DNA from 3 places in the Dermacoccus sp. UBA1591 genome. Region 3 is predicted to be linked to each of the others. Evidence: riboswitches for the same ligand, from Rfam matches in the RefSeq annotation. Region 3 holds a riboswitch; each other region holds the start of a gene.
The links. A riboswitch is a leader RNA that binds a small molecule or an ion and turns the genes downstream of it on or off. The one in region 3 is predicted to bind S-adenosylmethionine.
Positions count from the first base shown of each region.

Region 1 (5,637 bases), on a different contig from region 3:
TGTGCGTCTGCAGCCGGTTCGGGTTCTCGCCGTAGCGGCTGTCATCGGGGCGCACGGAGGGCTCGACGTACGCGACGTGCCACGGCTCGGGCCCGAGCACGCGCATGACGGTGTTGGGGTTCATCGTCCCCGCACCGACCTCGGTGTTGTAGGGCTGCACGACCATGCATCCGCGGTCGGTCCAGTACTTCTGCAGCGTCAACAGGGCATCTTGCATCGTCAGCACGTCGGTCACGCGCCCCAGGTTACCGAGTGCGCACGCGCCCCGCCCATTCGTCCCGATCACGACGTCACAGCAGACGATGACGGCGCACGCGCCGCCCGGGAACGCGGGCGCTCGCCATGAGTTCCCGCGTCGTCAGCACCTTGGTCGGCGACATCCATCCACACGACGGCTTGTGGAGCGCGCAGCCACCACCCAGGCTGACGGCCGCGTGGTCGATCAGGCCGTCGGGGTTGCGCCAGACATGGACGACACCAAGGCCGTCGTCGGTGTCATGACGCGGCAGCAACCGCGTCCGCTCCCGCAGCCACGCCTCGATCGGCTCGCGCTGCATCCACTCCTCACGTGCGCCGTCCACGCCGGCCGCGGCGAGAACGGCACCGAAGCAGTTGGGCCCGCTGGCGCGCGGGAACGTCCCCGCGATCTCACGGGCGCCTGGCAGCACGGCGTCGATGTCGGCCCAGGCCCGCTGGGTGATCTCGCGATGACGACTCGCGCGCCGCCCCTCGACGACGTATGCCACGACGCGCTCGAGGTCGCGCGCGATGGCCGACGCGTCGTCACCGCTACGCCAGAGGTGACGCGTGGGTTGCGCTCGCCTCAGAGACGCCGGCAAGGCGCGCGCCGCCGCGCGATCGAGCCAGCAGATGGCTTGGTCGTCCACGCCGTACAGCAGGAACGTGTCCTTGAGCTCGAACGTCACCCGCTCGGGCTCGTCGCGCAGGCCGAGGTCGTGCGCGACGCTGCGGGGCACGACGAACGGCTGATCGACCGGCATCGTCCACGCGCGCCACTGCAGCAGCTGCTCGTGCGTCACCTCGATGCCGAGCACCTCGCGTACGGGCGCACCGGACGGGCTCATGCAAGCCTCTTCTGCCATTCGAACATCGTGCCCTCGCGTTCGTAGCCGAGCTCGGAGTTGATCCGCAGCATGTGGGTGTTCGTCTCGTCGTTCCAGGTGCGCTGCACCTCGACGCCCGGCGCGACCTGCGGCAGCAGCAGCGACACCGCAGCCTTGACCCGGTAGCCGAGCCGGTGCCCACGGTGCGCGGCCTCGACGAGGGTGTCGTCCTGGTAGGCGATCCAAGGCGTCTCCGCGGGAACGCTGACGTGCGTGAACGCGGCCATCTGCCCGCTCGGTCGGTGCCACGCCACGGCCTCGACGACGCGTCGACCCTGAGCGCGTGCGGTGTCGAACAGCTCGTGCACCCGCGCGGCATCCCACGTCTCCGGTTCGATCGCAACGTCACCGAGCGGGGTGTCGGTCGACATCATCGCTCCGAGACGGGCCCGCTCCTCGAGCCACTGCGACGGGAGGTCGTCGACGGCCGTCTCGACGACATACTCGTCGTCGAACGCGAGGGCGGCACGCATCTGTGCGGCGACGGCGTCGCTGACCGGCAGACGCTGAGCGTTGCGCACGCACCTCTGGGCCTGAGCGAACCCTCGGGCAGCGAGGAAGGCGCCTCCGGCGTCAGGCTGGCCGACGGGCGTCTGCGTCTCGACGAGGACCGTCGTACGTCCCTCGTCCTGCATGATCTCCTCCGCGGCTGAGAGCAGCGCCGAGCCGACACCCCGTCGTCGCGCGGGAGCCAGCACGTCGAGGTGGAGAAACGCGAGGTGGGTGTTGTCGCGGCGCGGCAGGACGAGCTCGGCGGCACCGACGACGCCAGCTGCTGTGTCCACGCCATCATCCTGGATGTCGGCTGCTCCCCCAACGGCGTCGTCGTCACACGAGGCTTCCCCCTCGACGGCGACGAACGCATGACGCGTCTCGGATTCCTTGCCCCACATGGCGCGCAGCTCGTCGGCGGGGTAGGCGGTCGTGTGCTTGCCCCACTGCTCGTGGCCCACCGTCATGAACACCTGCGCCCAGGCGTCGAACAGCGGGTCGGACGGGCCGATCTGACGAATGCGCATGGCGACATTGCACTCAGCACCAGCTGCGTACGCAACCGGTTTTTCGGCGCGTCCGCCTGGATCGTGCGACAACCCGTTCATGCCGGCGGAGGCTCGGGCCGGAATGCCTCGACCGCCGGCGGTGTTGTCTCGGAACCCGAGGAAAGGCACCTCATGTTCACTCGAAAGCACACCCGAACGCCCGAGGCGAGCGACCTGCACGACGTCCTCGACGTGCCGATGTTCTCCGAACTGCCCGACGGCTCGGCGACCCTGTACGTCGCGATGGGCTGCTTCTGGGGCGCCGAACGCATCTTCTGGAAGATTCCGGGCGTCGTCACCACGGCCGTCGGGTACATGGGCGGCCACGCCACCGAGCCGACGTACGAGGACGTCTGTGACGGCGGCACGGGCCACACCGAGACGGTCATGGTGGCCTACGACCCGTCGCGCGTGTCCGAACGCGAGCTTCTCAAGGCGTTCTGGGAGAACCACGACCCGACGACCGCGAACCGGCAGGGCAACGACGTCGGCACGCAGTACCGCTCGGCGATCTACTGGACGACGCCGCAGCAGGAGCGCGCTGCCCGCGAGACGTCCGCGCTCTTCCAAGAGGCACTCGACGACGCGGGCCGCGGCGCCATCACGACCGAGATGCGCCCGGCCGACGAGGCGGGCCCCTTCTGGCCGGCGGAGCTGTACCACCAGCAGTACCTGTCCAAGCACCCCGGCGGCTACTGCAACCACGGCTTCAAGGGCGTCACGTGCCCCGTCGGCGTCGCCGACCTGCCCGCGCAGACGGATGTCCTCCCGCCACGCTGACGACGACATGCACGGCGGCTGCTGAGCCGGCGGCCGATCAACCGGCCACCGCGGCGCACCGGCCGTCTCAGCGCACCTGGAAGGCCCGGCTCGTTCCGGTATGGGCACTGACCTTGCCGTTCCAGCCGTTCTTCCAGTTGCCCTGCTGCACGAGGCGATACGTGCTCGCGGGCGTGCCGCGACGTATGCGCCGCTCCATGGTGCATCGCGAGTACGAGACGCCCTCGCGCGACCAGACGTACGCGGTGTCCCAGTCGTGGTCGTCGAGGACGTCGACCCACGACGAGCCGACCTGACGCTGCACCTTGACGAACGTGCCCATCGTGCGGAAGTCATTCTTCGGGTGGCCGCCGCGGAAGACCGCCCGCACGCTCGAACCAGCCGAGCGTGTGGCGTCCGGCTGAGTCAGGACGTCACCGAAGTGCTGCCCGGGTGGGGCGTCGTCGAACACGACGCCGGGGCCCTCGGCGCGTGGCCGACGTCACACTCATCACCCACCTAGACGATCGTCCAAGCTGTGTGAAGAAATCACTCACCCGAGCCTCGACGGCGAAAGACGCCGCATCAGCCACGCCGCGTGTCGCACGTCACAATCTTCGCCCACGTCTCATCTCCAGTGCCACAACTTGACGCTTTGTCGTGCGCGGCTCTAATCTCGCTGCTGGTCAAGAGATCCGATGCAAAGCCCTGGCTGGTCGGACGGCAACCCTCACACGCGTGGCGGGGTGCTCCAGGTGATGACCCGGCCGCGTCGACCACGCGGCAAGCACGCTCGGCACCCAACGTGACGGCATCCTCGTGAGCCTTCCGTTGCGCTGCCCAGGCCCCGAAAGGCATGCCCCGCACGACACCGCGCACCGCGCCCCACCCCGGCGCCCCCGCCTTCGCGCTGACTCCGCGCATCCGCGCCAGCTCCGCGCATTCGCATCCTTGCCGCCTCACCAGGAGAGATCATGACCGACAAGCACACCCCCGCCGACGAGACCTCGACGCCCGCCTCGTCCACGCATGACGCCACGAGCGCCGAGAACGGCGCGACCGCCCTGCCCCCGAAACCGAAGAACAACACCGGCAAGTACGTCGCGATCGGCGCAGGCGTCCTCGTCGTCGCGCTGGCCGCCGGCATCGGGGCCAAGGTGCTCGGCGGGAGCAGTGACGACAAGCTGACCCACCTCAAGGTGGGCACGACGGAGGCGTCGGACCCGTACTGGAACCAGCTCGTCAAGGTGGGCAAGGACAAGTACGGCCTCGACATCGAACCGGTCAACTTCTCTGATTACACCCAGGCCAACCCCGCGCTCTCCGAGGGCCAGGTCGACCTCAACCAGTTCCAGCACCTGCAATTCCTCGCCGACTACAACACCAAGGCGAAGCAGAACCTCACGCCCATCGGGGCGACGTACATCGTCCCGCTGGCGCTGTACTCGAAGAAGCACACGAGCGTCGGCCAGTTCCCCCAGGGCGGCAAGATCGCCATCCCCAACGATCCGACGAACCAGGCACGCGCCTTGCTGCTGCTGCAGAGCGCCGGACTGCTGAAGCTCAAGGGTGGTGGCACCTCGCTGTCGACCCCGGCCGACATCGAAGCCGGCGCCTCGAAGGTCACCGTCACAGCGGTCAACGCCGAGCAGACCGCGGCCGCGCTGCCGTCCGTCGACGGCGCGATCGTCAACAACAACTTCGCCGCGGACGCGAAGCTCGACCCGAGCAAGGCCCTGTTCAAGGACGACCCGCATGCGGCCTCGTCGAAGCCGTACATCAACGTCGTCGTCGCGCGCGCCGCGGACAAGGACAACGCCGACTACGCCAAGTTCGTCAAGGCCTACCACGACCCGAGCGTCGAGAAGCTCATCGAGGAGCGCACGAAGGGCACGAGCGTCCTCGTGAACAACTCCGCCTCCGAGGTGCAGGGCATCCTCGCGAACCTCGAGGCCCAGATCAAGGCGAAGGGATCGAAGTGACGGGCCCCTCCCCCACACCGACGAAGGCCGCCGCGCCGGCGAGTGCCACCCCGCCCGCCGTCGCCTTCCACGACGTCGGCAAGACGTTCACCCGCGGCAAGAGCCGGGTGACGGCTCTCGACGGCATCACGACGCAGGTGGAGCGCGGACGCATCGTCGCCGTCATCGGTTTCTCCGGCGCCGGCAAGAGCACCCTCGTACGTCTCATCAACGGCCTGGAGACGCCGACGCGCGGCCACGTCGAGATCGACGGCGTCGACCTCGCGTCGCTGTCCGCGAAGCAGGTGCGCGAGCTGCGCGGTCGCATCGGCATGGTGTTCCAGCAGTTCAACCTCATCCGCTCGCGCACGGTGTACGCCAACGTCGCCTACCCCCTCGAGGTCGCCGACTGGGACAAGGCGCGCCAGGAGGCGCGCATCACCGAGCTGCTCAGCTTCGTCGGGCTCACCGAGAAGGCGTGGGCCTACCCCGACGAGCTCTCCGGCGGGCAGAAGCAGCGCGTCGGCATCGCCCGTGCGCTCGCGACGAACCCGGAGATCCTGCTCGCCGACGAGTCCACGTCCGCGCTCGACCCCGACACGACGAAGGACGTCCTCGCGCTGCTGCGCCGCGTCAACGACGAGCTCGGCGTGACGATCGTCGTCATCACCCACGAGATGGACGTCGTGCGCGAACTCGCCGACGACGTCGTCGTCCTCGAGGCCGGCCGCATCGTCGAGTCCGGGCGCACCG
Region 1 covers NZ_DCNR01000024.1:6,544-12,180, reverse strand. Annotated here, with positions in the region: gene B2284_RS02845 (glycine--tRNA ligase) at 1-217, opposite strand, end outside; gene B2284_RS02840 (hypothetical protein) at 291-1,085, opposite strand; gene B2284_RS02835 (GNAT family N-acetyltransferase) at 1,082-2,143, opposite strand; gene msrA (peptide-methionine (S)-S-oxide reductase MsrA) at 2,297-2,944, shown strand; gene B2284_RS02825 (neutral/alkaline non-lysosomal ceramidase C-terminal domain-containing protein) at 3,012-3,395, opposite strand; SAM riboswitch class IV at 3,608-3,719, shown strand; gene B2284_RS02820 (MetQ/NlpA family ABC transporter substrate-binding protein) at 3,898-4,905, shown strand; gene B2284_RS02815 (methionine ABC transporter ATP-binding protein) at 4,902-5,637, shown strand, end outside.
Region 1: linked by a shared signal. The riboswitch ahead of B2284_RS02820 (MetQ/NlpA family ABC transporter substrate-binding protein) and the one ahead of metX (homoserine O-acetyltransferase MetX) in region 3 are both predicted to bind S-adenosylmethionine.

Region 2 (5,637 bases), on a different contig from region 3:
GGAAGGTTGCACGCTCGGCGCGATCGAGGAGGCCGCCCACTGGATGGTGGGCGGCCTCGTCGCGTCCGGACGGCAATGTGGTCGTCGGCTGGACACGGCGCCGTCGACGACCGTCACCCAGGTTGGTAATGGCGGCCGAACCTCGCGAGTGTGGACGCCGCTCGCCGAGGTGTAGAGGAATCGCGAATGTGGACGCAAATCGCAGATGAGTACGGGCCCCTGACCCACCTGCGATTTTCGTCCACATCGGCGATCTACGTCCACATTCGTAGGAGCTCCTCAGCAACGGCCGCCTCGCATCACCGCGGGCGACCAACGTCACGCCTGGGTGGTGCCGGCGGCTCGACGTGGGGTGGTCGGGGGCACCCGGTAGCCTTGGCCGCACGGGCCGTGCCATTCGTACGTGTGCGGCCGAGTCTGCACGTCACGAACAAGGAGCACAGCCGTGTCCGAGAACATCACCCTGACCGTCAACGGCGAACCACGCGAGGTCGAGCAGGGCACGACGGGCACGGACCTGTTCGGCGGCGACAAGGCCGTCCTCGTCATGCGCATCGACGGTGAACTGCGCGACCTGTTCCGCGAGATCCCGGACGGCGCGTCCGTCGAGCCCGTCACCGCTCAGGACCCGGAGGGCCTCGCCGTCCTGCGTCACTCCGCGGCCCACGTGCTCGCGCAGGCGGTGCAGCAGATCAACCCGAGCGCGAAGCTCGGCATCGGCCCGCCCGTCACCGACGGTTTCTACTACGACTTCGACGTCGCCGAGGCGTTCACGCCCGACGACCTCAAGAAGCTCGAGAAGGCGATGCAGAGGATCGTCAACGAGGGCCAGACGTTCAACCGCCGCGTCATCACCGACGCCGAGGGCCTCGAAGAACTCGCGCACGAGCCCTACAAGTGCGAGCTCATCGGCCTCAAGGGCAACGCTGCGAATGCGGCCGAGGGCGCGGAGGCCGAGGTCGGTGGCGGTGAGCTGACGATCTACGACAACGTCCGCCGCGACGGCACCGTCGCCTGGGGCGACCTGTGCCGCGGCCCGCACGTGCCGTCGACGAAGGTGCTCGGCAACGCGTTCAAGCTCATGCGTTCGGCCGCCGCATACTGGCGCGGCAGCGAGAAGAACCCGCAGCTGCAGCGCATCTACGGCACTGCGTGGCCGACGAAGGACGAGCTGAAGGCCTACCTCGAGCGCCTCGCCGAGGCCGAGAAGCGCGACCACCGCAAGCTCGGCGCCGAGCTCGACCTGTTCAGCTTCCCCGAGAACATCGGCCCCGGCCTGCCGGTGTTCCACCCCAAGGGCGGCATCATCAAGCGTGAGATGGAGGACTACGTCCGCCGCCGTCACATCGAGGAGGGCTTCTCCTACGTCGGCACGCCGCACATTGCGAAGGAAGACCTCTTCTACACCTCGGGTCACCTGCCGTACTACGCGGACGGGATGTTCCCGCCCCTCGACGTCGACGGGCAGAACTACCGCCTCAAGGCGATGAACTGCCCGATGCACAACGAGATCTTCCGTTCGCGTGGGCGCTCCTACCGTGAGCTGCCGCTGCGCTTCTTCGAGTTCGGCACGGTGTACCGCGACGAGAAGTCGGGCGTGCTCTCCGGTCTGACGCGCGTGCGCATGATCACCCAGGACGACTCGCACAGCTACGTCACGCCCGAACAGGCGCCGGGAGAGATCAAGCACCTGCTCGACTTCATCCTCGGCCTACTGCGCGACTTCGGCATGAACGACTTCTACCTCGAGCTCTCGACGCGCGACGTCGACGGGGACAAGAAGGACAAGTTCATCGGCACCGACGAACAGTGGGACATCGCGACGAAGGTGCTGTCGGACGTCGCGCTCGAGTCCGGCCTCGAGCTCGTGCCGGACCCGGGCGGTGCCGCGTTCTACGGCCCGAAGATCTCCGTGCAGGCGCGCGACGCCATCGGCCGTACCTGGCAGATGTCGACGATCCAGTACGACTTCAACCAGCCCGCTCGTTTCGGCCTCGAGTACCAGGCGGCGGACGGCTCGCGTCAGCAGCCCGTCATGGTCCACTCGGCGAAGTTCGGCTCGATCGAACGCTTCCTCGGCGTGCTCGTCGAGCACTACGCGGGCGCGTTCCCGGCGTGGCTCGCGCCGGTTCAGGTGCTCGCCGTGCCCGTCGCGGAGGAGTACTACGACTACCTACAGGACGTCGCGATGAAGCTGCGCGAAGCCGGCGTGCGTGTCGAGGTCGACATGAGCGACGACCGCTTCCCGAAGAAGATCCGCAACGCGTCCAAGTCGAAGGCGCCGTTCATCCTGATCGCCGGTGAAGAGGACCGCGACAACGGCGCCGTCTCGTTCCGTTTCCGCGACGGGTCGCAGAAGAACGGCGTGCCGGTGGCCGACGCGATCGCCGAGATCACCCGCGTCATCACCGAACGTCAGAACACCGACCCGACGGCCGGCTGACGTCTGCCTCGACGACGACGCGCGCCCCCGAACCTCGCGGTTCGGGGGCGCGCTCGTGTGTTGGCATGTGCACCCGAGGGCCGGCGTTCGACACGGCCGGGTGACCACGCTCGGGGTAGGGAACCCGGTTGCGTCACCCGTCGCGGGGACCCACCTCAGCGCACGGTCACTTCGCTGCAGCGAAGCCCTTCTCGAGGTCGGCGATGATGTCGGCGGAGTTCTCGATGCCGACGCTCAACCGCACGAGTCCGGGCGTCACGCCGGCGCCGCGGCGGTCCTCGTCGCTGCCCTGGGAGTGCGTCGTCGACGCAGGATGGATGGCGAGGGAACGGACGTCACCGATGTTCGCGACGTGCGAGTGCAGTTCGAGAGCGTCGACGAACTTCTTGCCCGCCTCGACGCCGCCGGCGATCTCGAACGACAGCACGGCGCCGGAGCCGGCGGGCAGGTAGCGGTCGGCGAGTTCCTTGTAGGGGCTCGACGGGTCGGAGGCGTAGAACAACTTCTCGACCTGCGGCTGCGACTTCAGGAACTCGACGACCTTCTTCGCGTTCTCCACGTGTCGCTCCACACGCAGCGACAACGTCTCGAGGCCTTGCGCGATGAGGAACGCGTTGAACGGGGAGACGGCCGCGCCGAGGTCGCGCAGCAGTTCGACGCGCGCCTTGAGGATGAAGGCGAGGTTCGCGCCGAGCGGCGATCCGACGCCGAGGTCGCGGGCGAACACGAGACCGTGGTAGCTCTCCGACGGCTCGTTGAACTGCGGGAACTTCGCCGGGTCGGCGGCGTAGTCGAACGTCCCGGCGTCGACGAGCACGCCGGCGATCGACGTCCCGTGCCCCCCGAGGTACTTCGTCGCGGAGTGGATGACGACGTCCGCGCCATGCTCGATCGGGCGCAGCAGGTACGGCGTCGCGACGGTGTTGTCGACGAACAGCGGCACCCCGGCGTCATGCGCGATGTCGGCGAGGCCGCGCACGTCGAGCACCTTCTGGTCGGGGTTGCTCAGCGTCTCGCCGAACAGCAGCTTCGTGTTGTCGCGGATGGCGCCGCGCCACTCGTCGAGATCGTTGATGTTGTCGATGAACGTCGTCTCGACGCCGAGTCGCTTGAGCGTGTACTTCAGCAGGTTGTACGTGCCGCCGTACAGCGCGGACGAGGCGACGATGTGGTCGCCGGCCTGCGCGACGTTGAGGATGGCGAACGTCGTCGCCGCCTGACCCGACGCGAGCAGCAACGCGCCGACGCCGCCCTCCAGCGCGGCGATGCGGTCTTCGACCGCCTGCGCCGTCGGGTTACCGATGCGTGTGTAGATGGGGCCGAGATCCGACAGGCCGAAGCGGTTGGCCGCGGTCTCGGCGGAGTCGAAGACGAACGACGTCGTCTGGTAGATCGGCAGCGCCCGGGCGCCGGTGTCGCCGTCGACGTTCTGGCCGACGTGGATCTGCTTGGTCTCGAAGGCCCAGTTCTCGGAGCTCATGATGATGTCCCTCTTGAGGAGTGCGTGGACGCACGGGCGGCGCACCGTACGTGTGGTGCCCGAAGGGGAATCCCTCCGCGCTTGCCCGGACGCGCTCGGCGCCGGGCCAGGTCGTCACCCGGAGCACCCCGCCGCGGTGGGAGGGTTGCCGGCCAGCAAACCGGGGTTTGACGCTGGCGCTCGTGACCTGCGGCCACTCTAGGCCGGGTGGTGTCATCAGGCGGGAATGCTGTCTCACATTCCGGTCGCGGCCCCGTGCTGACGCGACGCGCCTACGGGCGACGACCCTCATGCCGTGCTTGACTGTTGCCATGACACCGACGATCGTCCGCGCGCGCCGCGAAGACGCGTTCGCCTGCGCGGCGCTGCGTCTGCAGATGGACCTCGAGGCGGGGGAGAGCAACCGCTCCGGCTTCATCACCGAGTATGCCGATCACTGGCTCGCGCACTACGGCGATCTGCCGACGTGGCTCGCCTCGAGTGCTGACGGGACGGCTCTCGGCATGGTGCAGACGTCGCTCGTGCACCGGCCCCCGGCGCTGGCTCGGCCGGCGCAGCCGTCGCTCTACATCGCGGTCGTCTTCGTCACGCCGTCGGCGCGCGGCCAGGGCCTGGCCGAGCGGATGCTGCGGATCGTCGACGCCTGGGCCGACGCGCACGACGTCGCGCGAATGATGCTCAACGCCCGTCCGCGTGCCCGCAGGCTGTACGAACGGGCCGGCTTCGGCCCGCCGGACGAACGTCACATGCAGCGTGTGGCGCCGTTCGGCCTCGACGCCCGCCGCGATGCGGAGCGTGCGTCATGAGCGACGACGTCATCTGGGCGCTCGATCAGCGCGAGCGCTGCATCGCCTGCCCGTCCAAACCGGTCGCGAACGCCGTCGTCCTGCACCTCGGTGCTGACGGCGCCCTCGCGCGCGACGCTGTCGAGCAGTGGGCTCGTGACGGCGTCATGGCCGCCTCGGTCGCATGGCCGGGGGCGGCGGCCGGCCTCGATGACGACGACTGGCTCGACCTCGAGGACGCCGTCACGGGCCTCGCCGGGCTGGCGAGCATCGTCGCCGTCGTCGGTGACGGCGACGCGGCCGAGGTCGCGCGGACGTTGGCGGGCCGTGTCGGCGACGTCGCGCACGCGGGGGAAGCCGACCGAACCATTGTCCCGGCGCGTCTGCGCGAGATCGCGGCGGTCTGAGACCGCTCACCCGGGGTGCATGGTGCGCGCGAGCCCACCCGCGGCCGCTGCGTCGAGGCAGGCGGGGCTCTAGGATCGGGCCATGGTCGACGAGTTCAACACTGATTCGCAGGACGACATCCTCATCGAGCAAGCCGGCGCCTTCGCGGGCGAGGCCGACGGGTTCGGGCGGCTGTGGACGCCGCACCGCATGGCGTACATCGAGGGCGAGCGTCCGACAAAGGACGCCGGCCACGGCTGCCCGTTCTGCGCGTCGCCTACGAAGACCGACGCCGACGGCCTCATCGTCCACCGTGGTGAGCACTGTTTCGTCGTGATGAACCTGTTCCCGTACAACCCGGGCCACCTGCTCGTGTGCCCGTACCGTCACGTCGCCTCGTACATCGACCTCACCGACGACGAGACCGAGGAGTTCACGAAGCTGACGAAGGCCGGGGTGCGTGCCCTCAAGGCCGCGTCGAACCCGGGCGGGTTCAACCTCGGGATGAACCAGGGTGACGTCGCAGGTGCCGGCGTCGCCGC
Region 2 covers NZ_DCNR01000029.1:21,993-27,629, reverse strand. Annotated here, with positions in the region: partial or broken gene B2284_RS03210 (hypothetical protein) at 1-175, shown strand, start outside; gene thrS (threonine--tRNA ligase) at 446-2,443, shown strand; gene B2284_RS03200 (bifunctional o-acetylhomoserine/o-acetylserine sulfhydrylase) at 2,610-3,923, opposite strand; SAM riboswitch class IV at 3,996-4,111, opposite strand; gene B2284_RS03195 (GNAT family N-acetyltransferase) at 4,235-4,729, shown strand; gene B2284_RS03190 (hypothetical protein) at 4,726-5,115, shown strand; gene B2284_RS03185 (HIT family protein) at 5,198-5,637, shown strand, end outside.
Region 2: linked by a shared signal. The riboswitch ahead of B2284_RS03200 (bifunctional o-acetylhomoserine/o-acetylserine sulfhydrylase) and the one ahead of metX (homoserine O-acetyltransferase MetX) in region 3 are both predicted to bind S-adenosylmethionine.

Region 3 (5,637 bases):
GTTCTCGTCGAGCTCGACGTCGGTCTCCGCCTCTACGGCCTTCTTCGCCGCCGTCTTCTTGACGGCAGCCTTCTTCGCGGTCGTCGTCTTGGCCGCGGTGGTCTTCTTCGCGGCAGCGGTCTTCGTCGCCGTCTTCTTGGCAGTCGACTTCTTCGCCGCGCTCTTGCGCCCGGTCGTCGTGGCGACGGCCTGGGCCGCGTGAACCTCGTCGAGCACGATCTCGATGCCCTCGGCCCCCAGCGCCTTCAGCACCGCCTTCTGCTTGGCCATGGAGATCTTCGCTTCTTCGAGGGCGGTCTTCAGCACCACGCTGTCGACCGTGCCGCTCGCGCGCCCCTGCTCGAACAGAGCAATGACCGCGGGATGGTCGATGTCCGCGGGAAGCGCGGGGGTCTGAGCCGTTTCGGACACTGAGGTCACCAACTACCTTCCGAGAGTGCACAACGCATCGGGCAGGCGCAATCGCGCGCCGAGCGCTTCGTACGAGGGAAGAGACGAACCACGGGGGCGGGATCCGACGAGAGCCGGTTGCCCGAGACTCACCTGAGCTCGCCTGGCACCGTGGTGCCTGATTCGATCCCCCGCGTCGCTTCTTTCACCATTATAGAACTCTGGGTCGAGAACCGCAGAATCACGGGGTTCAACGCCCCTGCGTGCGCGGGTGTTCCCGACCTGACGCAAGCGCGTCAGGCCGGGGTTGGGAGCAGCGCGAGATCAGTGCGCTGTGGGCTTGACCGCGAGGACGGGGCACGGCGCGTCGAGCAGCAGCCGCTGAGCGCTCGAACCGAGGATCAGCTTGCCGACGGGCGTGCGGCGACGCAGCCCGATGACGAGCAGCGCCGGGTCGAGTTCGGCCACCTCGTCGAGGATCACCTCGACCGCGTCCTGGCCCTCCTCCACCTGCACGACGCGGCCGCCGACCGCGTCCGCACTCTCCTGCGCGGCAGCGCGCGCGTCGTCGCTCGGGACGGTCGAGACGAGTACGAGCGGGCGCCCCAGCACACTCGACTGACGCACGGCCTCGGCCACCGCGGCCTCACCCTCCGGGCCCGGAGCGAAACTGACGACGACGGACATGCGCAACCCCTGTTCTGCGACTGTGGCGATCGGCTCACACGCTACCCGAGGTGCCGCGAGCGCCCGCCGTCACGCCACGGGACGGACGCGGCCCGCCTCGGCCGTGAGCGGCCGAGCGATGACCTCGCGCACGAGCGCCGCGATCTGGTCGGCCTCGATGAGGAAACCGTCGTGACCGTGCGGCGAGTGGATGAGACGCAGCCGTCCGCGCCCGTGAGCCCGGACGATGTCGGCGGAGGCACTGACCGGGAACAGCCGATCGGAGTCGACCGCGGCGACGACGAGCTCACCCCCGAACACCCGAAGCGCAGGCTCGATGCCGCCGCGGCCGCGGCCGACGTCGTGCGTCGCCATCGCCTGCGTGAGCCGCACATAACTCATGGCGTCGAACCGCGCGACGAGTTTCGCGGCGTGGTGCTCGAGATAGCTCTCGACGGCGAACAGGCCGCCGTCGAGCGTGCGGTCCGCTCCCTGCGACTCGCGCCCGAACCGCTCCTGCAACTCGTGCGCGCTGCGGTAGGAGGTGTGCGCGATCTGGCGGGCGAGCCCGAGCCCCGACGTCGGGAAGACGCCCTGCTCGAGGTAGCCGCCACCCCGGAAATCCGGGTCAGCTTCGATTGCCCGCACCTGCGTGTGCCCCCACGCGATCTGGTCGGCGCCCGCCGCCGCGCAGCTCGCGACGACGAGGGCGCGCTGCACCCGATGCGGGAAGGTCGCCACCCACTCCGCGGCGCGCATCCCGCCGAAGGAGCCGCCGATGACAGTGTGGAAGCGCGCGATGCCGAGAGCGTCGGCGACCCGCGCCTCGGCGCGCGCCTGATCCCTGACGCTGACGTGTGGGAAGCGCCCGCCCCACACCCGGCCGTCTGGTGCGAGCGACATGGGGCCCGTGCTGCCGCGACAGCCGCCGAGCACGTTGATCGCCACGACGAACAGCTCGTCGGTGTCGAGGGGCGCGCCGGGGCCGATGAGACCAGGCCACCACCCCGCCGTCGGCTGCCCGGGGCCGACCGGCCCGACGACGTGCGAGTCTCCGGTCAGGGCGTGCTCGACGAGGACGGCGTTGCTCGCGTCGTCGTTCAGCTCGCCCCAGCACTCGTACGTCATGACGACGTCGGGCAGGGCGGCGCCGTTCTCCAGCGTCAGGGTGCCGATGTGGACGGCACGTGCGTGCGGGTTGAACCCGTCGTCGGTGAGGGGCGCCGCGGGGTCGGCCACGGCGAGGCGACGGTGCGAAACCATGACGTCCTCGATTCCGAGGTGGGTCGCAACCCACCTCTCGCGCTTGCCGCCCACGGGCGGCCCTGTCGTCACCCGGGGCACCCCGCCGCGAGGGAGGGTTGCCGCTCAGCAAGCCGGGGCTTGTGTCGCTGAAACTCTTGACCTGCGACACAGTAGGCGGCCCTGCCCGCGGCTTCCATCGCCCGCGCGGCGACGTCCACGATGTGGCGCGCTCCCACAACCGGCACGCTCGTCAGGCGACGGAACTCTGCCGAGCCTTCGTGTGGAGCGCACCGACGGCCTGCTCGTACGACAACCCCGTGCCTGTGATGTCGCGCAGCAGTTGCCCCAATGACGTACCCCCGATGCGCAGCGACGCCGCGGCGCACGCACCGGCTCCCCGCAGGTCGCCTTCGCGCCAGGTCGCGGCGGCCTCGAGGGCCTTCCACGCGGCGCGGCCGTGGCGCGGCACGAGCGGCAGCCAAGTTCGCAGGCACGCGCTCGTCATCAGCGGGCCCGTCTCGCCGAGCGGCATGCCCGGGCTCAGCAGACGGAACAGTTCGGGTGCGACGCACAGGAGGATCTCATCGCGCGTCGGGCCGTCGACGACAGCGTCGGCGAGCACCTGCAGGTCGGCGCTGCGGGAGCGTCGCCGGGTGCCCGACGCGGTGTCGGGGACGTCGCACAACCGTGCCCAGGCGGCTCGGACGTCGACGACGCTGGGAACGGGGCGCGCGGTGGCGGCCATGGCCTCGCCGCCGCGGCGGACGTGGCGAAGCTGCTCGCGGGTCTGCTCTGACAGGGACGGGATCTCGTGGATCGCGCCGTCACAGCAGCCGAGCTCGCATTCGATGGCCCACCAGTGCTCGTCGCTGGCACCGAGGACGTGGTGCAGCGGCACGCGGCGCTCGATGCGTTTCGCGAGGGCCGCGATGTCGACGCGGCCCGGCTCGCAGCGATAGGCGATGGCGATGGCGGCCTGCGCACCCATCGTCGCGCGCCGCTCAGCGACGACGTCGAGCATGTGCGCCGTCTCCCCGTCGCACGCATCGTCCGCCCAGCCGAGCACCCCCGCGAGCGCACCGTCACGTTCGAACAGGACGATGACGGCGCCCGCCCCCTCGGAGCCGACGAGATCGGGAAGGCCTGCCACCAGGGCGCTGAGGCCCTTGAGTCGTGTTGTTGTCTTCATGCCCCCAGCGAAACCCATGACGCCACCCGCGCGCTGACCACGAGCCACAAACCTGTGGACGAGGCATCCTGCGGGCCGCGAAACGGGCCGTAGCCGTCACACCTGTGGGTGAGTGGGCCGTTCGAGCAAGGCCAGGCGGGGGTTCGCGGCCCCCAGATCGTCGCCCGGAAGCCCGTTGATGCGCACGGACGACACATCGCCGAACCGGCCCGGACACGCCGAACGCCACCCGTCGAAGACGAGTGGCGTTCGAGGTGGAATCAGGGAGACGTCAGGCTGACGGCGGGATCTGCGCGACGAAGTCGCGACGCGCCGACTGGGCGATCTTGCGGATGAGGACGACATCGAGGCCGCCACCGATGAAGCCGCCCGCCACGGGGATGAGGCGCGGAATGCGCGTGAGGAAGCGACGCCCCACCTGCGAGCCGAGACGGAACGCAACTGACTTGTTCACGACGGCGAGCGCCGCCGGCGGCAGCTTGCGCGTGGCGACGTTCGTCGCGACGCCACCCGTCATCGGGCCAAGGCCCTTGAGGACCTGCGTCGCGTCCGCACCGATGAGGTCGAGCAGGATCGCCGAGCGCACGGCTGGGTCGTCGACGTCGTGACCGTTGATGGCGGCGATCGCCGCGACCATGCGCGTCGCGACGGTGTAGAAACCGATGACGTTCGCGGGCAGTGCCACGGGGAGCGTGACGAAACCGCCGAGGTTGGTGAGGAAGCCGTTCGCGCCCGCGAGCTTCGTGTGTGATGCGACGACGTCGTCCATCGCCGCTTCCTTGGAGCCCGCCTTCTTCATCGCCTCGTCGGCGACGGCGCGGGCCGACTTGAACGTCGCCACGCCCCCGATGCCCACCGAGATGAGGTGCTGCGCCAGGGTGTTGGCCGTCGAGTCGAGCATGCCCGACGATTTCTCGGGGGCTGCAGGAGCCTTCTTGTCTTGACCGAATCCGAACATGAGGTGATCCTCCCAAGTTGGCGGGGGCCCGGCAAGCCACCGCAGGGGTGGCCGCAGCCAGGCGAGCGTTGCGAAGCCCGCGTGGCCGTCGGCTCAGACCGACGGCCGGCGAGAAGCGCTCGCGGGCTCACAACGAGCCCTTGGTGCCCGGATCCTCTCCCTCGGCGCGCAGGAACTGCTCCAGCTCGGCGCCGATCTCGTCTGCGCTCGGCAGGTCGTTCATCTCGGCGGCGAGGAGCGAGCGTCGACGACGACCCTCGGTGAAGGCGTCGTACTGCCGCTCGAGGCCCTCGACGACCTCGGTGACCTCGTCGTTCTCGCTGATCTGCTTGGCGATGTCGGCGCGATGCAGCCCGGCGATCGCGGCGAGCTCCTGAGCGGGGATCGCCAGCCCCGTCAGCCCGCAGACGGCCTCGAGCGCGGCGAGCGCGGCGTCCGCGAACTCGACCTGCGTGAGGTAGTGCGGCACGTGGATCGCGAAACCTGCGGTGTCCATGCCTGCCTCGGCGAGCCGGATGTGCATGAGCCCTTCGGCACTCGAGGGCACCTGGACGTTGCCGAAGAGCGGCTCGTTCTCCGTCAGCAGACGCTGATCGGAGGCGAAACGCGTGAAACCGACCGGGCGCGTGTGCGGCACCGCCATCGGGATGCCGTGCGCGCTCACCATGAGCGAGACGCCGAGGTTCGCCGCGAGGATGCGGACGGCCTCGCTGACGCGCTCCCACTGGTAGTCGGGCTCGGGGCCGGCGAGCAGCAGGAACGGCGTGCCTTCGGCGTCGACGAGGCGGTACAGCACGAGAGCCGGGTCGTCGTACTCGCTGTAGCGGTCGCGATCGAACGTCATCATCGGGCGGCGACCGCGGTAGTCGAGCAACTGGTCGACGTCGAACGACGCGACGACCGTGTGCTCGAGCGTGCCCAGCATGTGCGCCGTCATCAACTTCTGTGTGTTGCCCGCGTCGATGAAACCGCCCAGCGAGACCACGAGGGTCGAGGCGCTCTGCTCGGCGAGCGGGGTGTCGGTCTCGATGCGGAACAGTTGCGTGGGATCAAGCACGTCGTACTCCTTCGTCAGGTGCTCACCGTTCAACGCCCCGCGCGCGGGGATGATTCCCCCACGCCGCGGCCACTCAGGTCTGCGGCGACGCGGCGTCCGGAACGGTCTCGGCATGACCGTCGGTGCGCAACT
Region 3 covers NZ_DCNR01000112.1:4,570-10,206, forward strand. Annotated here, with positions in the region: partial or broken gene B2284_RS12835 (sigma-70 family RNA polymerase sigma factor) at 1-411, opposite strand, end outside; gene B2284_RS12840 (universal stress protein) at 715-1,077, opposite strand; gene metX (homoserine O-acetyltransferase MetX) at 1,147-2,319, opposite strand; SAM riboswitch class IV at 2,354-2,462, opposite strand; gene B2284_RS12850 (hypothetical protein) at 2,552-3,490, opposite strand; gene B2284_RS12855 (EcsC family protein) at 3,762-4,448, opposite strand; gene B2284_RS12860 (PAC2 family protein) at 4,576-5,505, opposite strand; gene B2284_RS12865 (HIT family protein) at 5,579-5,637, opposite strand, start outside.